One region of the Tsuneonella sediminis genome, then DNA from elsewhere that is predicted to be linked to it. Evidence: predicted binding sites of a transcription regulator. Region 1 holds the regulator's gene; the other holds the start of a gene.
What was found. The regulator LexA, encoded in region 1, represses DNA repair genes until DNA is damaged. The targets are predictions, from matches to a motif close to GTTCCNCNCTTGTTCT.

Region 1 (2,450 bases):
GGGCGGCGCCTCGCCATCCTCCTCCTGACGGGTCTCGTGATCGAGATCGCGCTGATGCCGATCGTCCTGTTCCACTTTCACCGCGCAGGCTTCTACGGTGCGTTCGCAAACGTGGTCGCCATTCCGCTGGTGTCATTCATCTCGATGCCGGCGATCGCACTCGCACTGGTGCTCGACCTCTTCGGCGGCGGCGCGCCGGCCTGGTGGCTCGCGGGAAAATCGCTCGAAGCGCTGCTTGGGATCGCCCGGTTCACCGCCGAACAGCCGGGGGCGGTGCGGCTTATGCCCCAGATGGGGTGGGGCACCTTCAGCCTTTTCCTTGCCGGTGGAGCGTGGCTTGCGCTGTGGCACGGGCGGGTGCGGATGCTCGGACTGGTTCCGGCGGCGCTCGCAGCCGGGCTGCTGGTCGCGACCCCGGTTCCCAACCTGCTGGTCGGCAGTGACGGGCGCAATGTCGGCATCGCAGGGGAGGGAGAGCGCTTGCTGGTGCTGCGCGAGGGGAGGAGCGGCTTCGCCCGTGACAACCTGCTCGAGCTCGCCGGCCAGGAGGGGGTGCCGATACCGCTCGAGCGCTGGTCGGGAGCGCGATGCAGCCGGGACTTCTGCAGTATCGCGCTCGAACGCGGCGGGCGTGACTGGTTGCTGCTGTTGGCACGAAGCCGGTCGCGGATCGAGGACCGGTCACTCGCGGCGGCATGCGAGGCGTCGGACATCGTCATCGCGGACCGCTACCTTCCCCGCAGTTGCCGTCCGCGCTGGCTGAAAGCCGACCGGCGCTTCCTGCAGCAGAGCGGGGGCCTTGCCATCGACCTCGAGGCCCGGCGGATCACTACGGTGGCAAGCGGGCAGGGTTCGCACCCCTGGTGGACGGCGCGGGGGGGCGACCCCCTGCGCCGGAATCAGTGGTAGCGGCGCAGCAAACCTGCGAGCTTGCCCTGAACCTTCACCTCGGCCGCACGGTAGAGCTGCGGCTCGTAAGCGCCGTTCGCGGGGTCGAGCCGGATCATCCCGTCCTGCCGGCGCAGGAACTTGAGCGTGGCCTCCTCGTCGCGGACGAGCGCCACTACGATCTCTCCGTCGCGGGCGACGTCGGTGCGCTTCACGAGCGCGAAATCGCCATCGAAGATACCGGCCTCGATCATCGAGTCGCCCGAAACCTCGAGCGCGTAGTGTTCGCCGGGGCCGAGCAGGGCGGCGGGAACGGGCAGCGTGCTTTGGCCTTCCAGCGCCTCGATCGGCATGCCCGCGGCGATCCGGCCGTGCAGGGGCAGTTCGACGATGTCGTTCGCGGGCTCGGGCCGCGGGGCGGCCGGCGTGCGGAGCGGAACGACATTGTCGTTCGCGCGCGGAGCCTGTCCGTTGCGGGGAGCGGCCACCGAATCCCCGGGCTGGCGGATCACTTCGAGCGCGCGTGCGCGGTTCGGCAGGCGGCGGATGAACCCGCGCTCCTCGAGCGCGGAAATGAGCCGGTGCACACCCGACTTGCTCTTGAGGTCGAGCGCTTCCTTCATCTCCTCGAACGACGGCGAGATGCCGTTTTCCTCGAGGCGAACGGTGATGAATTGCAGAAGTTCACGCTGCTTGGCCGTGAGCATGGGCCTATCCCCGACAAACCGTCCCAATCCGGGAACGAACGCGGAACAATTAGGAAACTTGTTGCGATTCGTCAACCCGCGCAGGAACTGCCTCGGTCGCGCGCCAGTCGCCGGACTTGCCGCCGGTTTTTTCCAGCAATCGCACAGCTTCGATCACCATGCTCTTGTCGAGCGCCTTGCCCATGTCGTAGATTGTCAGAAGCGCGACGCAAGCGGCTGTCAACGCTTCCATTTCAACGCCCGTCCGGTCTGTGAGGGAAACCCGCGCCGCAACGGTGACGGCATCGGCCTCGAACGTGAAGTCGAGCTTCACGGATTGAAGGGGGAGCGGGTGGCATAGCGGTATGAGTTCGGAGGTCTTCTTGGCCGCCATTATCCCAGCGACCCGCGCCACGGCGAGAACATCGCCCTTGGGCCCGCTGCCGTCCCGCACGGCACGAAGCGCGGCTGCGCTCATGCGGATCCGTCCGCTGGCGGTGGCGGTCCGCGCCGTGGCGGACTTCTTGCCGACATCGACCATCCGTGCGGCACCTTTGCTGTCGAGGTGACTGAGTGTCATTCACGCTTGTCCGTGTCACACATGTCACGCAGTCCAGGTGCAATAACGGCCGCGACCGACGGAAGCAGAGGGCAGGGGGCTGGAAATGCGATAGTCGAGGCCATCGCTCCCCTATGCCACGCCCTGCGGGGTGTAGGAAAGCTCACGGCCGACCAAGCAGCGCGCGCGTGGCAGCGGCGACGTCGTCCTGCCGCATCAGGCTCTCGCCCACCAGGAACGTCCGCACGCCCGCCCTTGCGAGCCGCGTGCAGTCCGCATGCGTTTCGATGCCGCTCTCGCCCACCAGCAGCGTGCCC
Region 2 (2,450 bases), 570 kb from region 1:
ATCGAGCGAAAGCCCCGCCGCGATCCAAGGAGCAGGAGGTCGAAGAGCGGGCTGGCGAGGACACCGGCCCGTTCCAGCACCCGGCGATCTCCCGATCGCTTGCCTCGCAAAAGTCCGGGGCGAAGCACGTCGAGCCTCTTGAACCGCAGCTTGCCAAGTTCGCCCTCGACCTGACCCTTGGTTCGCAGGTAGAGCGCCTTCGACATGGGGTCGGCACCGGCCGAGCTCACGACGACGAACCTTTCGGCTCCGTGTTCCCTTGCGGTCTTTGCTGTTGCGATCACGAGGGCGTGATCGACCGCGCGGAAAGCCTCCTCGTCGCGCCCCGCCTTCTTCCACGTCGTCCCGAGCGCGCAAATCACTGCATTCGGGCGTACTGCCTCGAACACTTCCCCCCACTTGGCCGGATCGGCGACGAACATCTCCATTCGCGCTCCCGGCGGCAACGGAGTTTCGCGCCGGGCTACCGCAACGAGTCGCATGTCCTCGCGCCCGACGGCCAGCCGCATTACCTCGCGGCCGATCAGCCCCGTCGCACCGACGAGCGCGATCCGCAGAGGTTCAGACATTGCGAAGCCCCTCCGGCTCGCGTCCGAATATCTCGGTGCACTGGCGGATCGCGAACCTGTCGGTCATTCCGGCGATGAAATCGGCAAGATGCCGGCTACGCCCGGGTTCGTCCTCGGGCAGCGCCGCACGCCACTCAGGCGGCAGCGCAGCCGGGTTCTGGTCATAGGCCGCGAACAGCCGTGAAACGACGTCGCGCGCGCGACTGGCCGCGGTCAGCTGTTCGGGATGGTAATAGAGCCGCTCGTACATGAACGCCTTGAGCGCTCGCTCCTCTTCGCCCATCGCGGCAGAGAACCCGGCAAGTTGCCCGGGATGCGCGCGAACTTCGGCCACGCTGCGCATTCCCTTCGCGTTCGTGCGGGTCGTGTCGATCACGTCGTTGACCATCAGTCCGATCCGGCTGCGGACCAGTTCGCGCAGGCGCTGGTCGACGCTGGCGGATGGATGGCGCCGCTCTACCGCGCGGTACTGCTCGGCGATCGCGGGAAGGTCCAGCAGGTCGTCGAGAAGGAGGAAACCGGCACGAAGGCCGTCGTCGATGTCGTGGTTGTCGTAGGCGATATCGTCGGCAATCGCAGCGACCTGCGCTTCGAGGCTTGGCCAAGCGCCGAGATCGAGCGGGAATGCCTCGTCGAGTTCGGCGAGCGCCCAGTTGGGGGTGCTCACCGGCCCGTTGTGCTTCGCCAGCCCCTCGAGCAGGTCCCACGACAGGTTCAGCCCCGGGTGGTCGCAATACGGGTTTTCGAGGCGCATGAGGACCCGCAACGTGTGGGCGTTATGGTCGAACCCGCCGCGCTCCGCCATCGCCTCGCGCAGCGCGTCCTCGCCGGCATGGCCGAACGGCGGATGGCCGATGTCGTGGGCGAGGCACAGGGCTTCGGTCAGGTCCTCGTCGAGCCCGAGCGCGCGGGCAATCACGCGGCCGATTTGTGCCACCTCGATGCTGTGGGTCAGACGCGTGCGATAGTGATCGCCGTCCGGCGCTATGAAGACCTGTGTCTTCGCCTTGAGGCGGCGGAAAGCGATCGAATGGACGATCCGGTCGCGATCGCGCTGGAACTCGCTGCGGGGTCCGCGGGTGCCCTCGCGCCTCTCGGCGAACTCGCGGCCGCGACTGGCGGCTGGATCGGCAGCATAGGGGGCGAGCGTCATCGGCATCAGGCGGTTAGTGGGCGCGTCCCGCCCGGGCAACGGGAACAGCAGCGGAACATCGCCCCGCGCCCGACAAAAAAACGGGCCGCGCATCGCAACGACGCGCGGCCCGCAGATCATCCGGCCAGGTGCGACCCGCCGGAAACGGTGGTCACTTGATGCCGATGGTGTCCGGGTTGCCGTCAGGGTCGCCCGAAACCGTGCCGCCGCTTTTCGGCGTGCCGAACAAGAGCAGGCCTGCGGCATGGGGGCTGGCCATCGAGGTACCCGAAAGCGTCGCATATCCGCCGCTCTTATAGGTCGAATAGATAGAGGAACCCGGCTCGGCAAAATCGACCGGCGGATTGCCGTAGTTCGAGAAACTCGACCACGTGTCTCCCTGCGCGAACGAGGAAATCGTGTAGATGTTTGGCCCGTTCGCCGAAGCCGGCGACTTGGTGGTTGCGCTGGTCGATTCGTTGCCGGCGGCTAGCGCAAACTTGAGGCCCTTGGCAGCCGCGGCAATCACCGCGTCATTGAGAGCCTGGCTGAATCCGCCACCGAGGCTCATGTTCGCCACATCACCCGCTGCAAAGTTCTTGCCCGCGTAGTCCACCCCGGCAATCACGCCGCTGTTGGTCCCCGAGCCGCTCCGGGTCAGCACCTTGACCGCGACGAGCTGGACCCCCGGCGCCACGCCGAGTACGCCGATCCCGTTGTTCGCCTTGGCGCCGATGGTCCCAGCCACG

Region 2: ACPV3N_RS04085 (deoxyguanosinetriphosphate triphosphohydrolase) is a predicted target of LexA. The motif match lies at 1,764-1,779, and genes of this name have one in related genera.

Annotation. Positions count from the first base shown of each region.
Region 1 covers NZ_JBNCBU010000001.1:225,911-228,360, forward strand. The annotation lists gene ACPV3N_RS01140 (ComEC/Rec2 family competence protein) at 1-909, shown strand, start outside; gene lexA (transcriptional repressor LexA) at 900-1,595, opposite strand; gene moaC (cyclic pyranopterin monophosphate synthase MoaC) at 1,645-2,154, opposite strand; gene trpC (indole-3-glycerol phosphate synthase TrpC) at 2,297-2,450, opposite strand, start outside.
Region 2 covers NZ_JBNCBU010000001.1:794,117-796,566, forward strand. The annotation lists gene ACPV3N_RS04080 (NAD(P)H-binding protein) at 1-569, opposite strand, end outside; gene ACPV3N_RS04085 (deoxyguanosinetriphosphate triphosphohydrolase) at 562-1,722, opposite strand; gene ACPV3N_RS04090 (S8 family serine peptidase) at 1,874-2,450, opposite strand, start outside.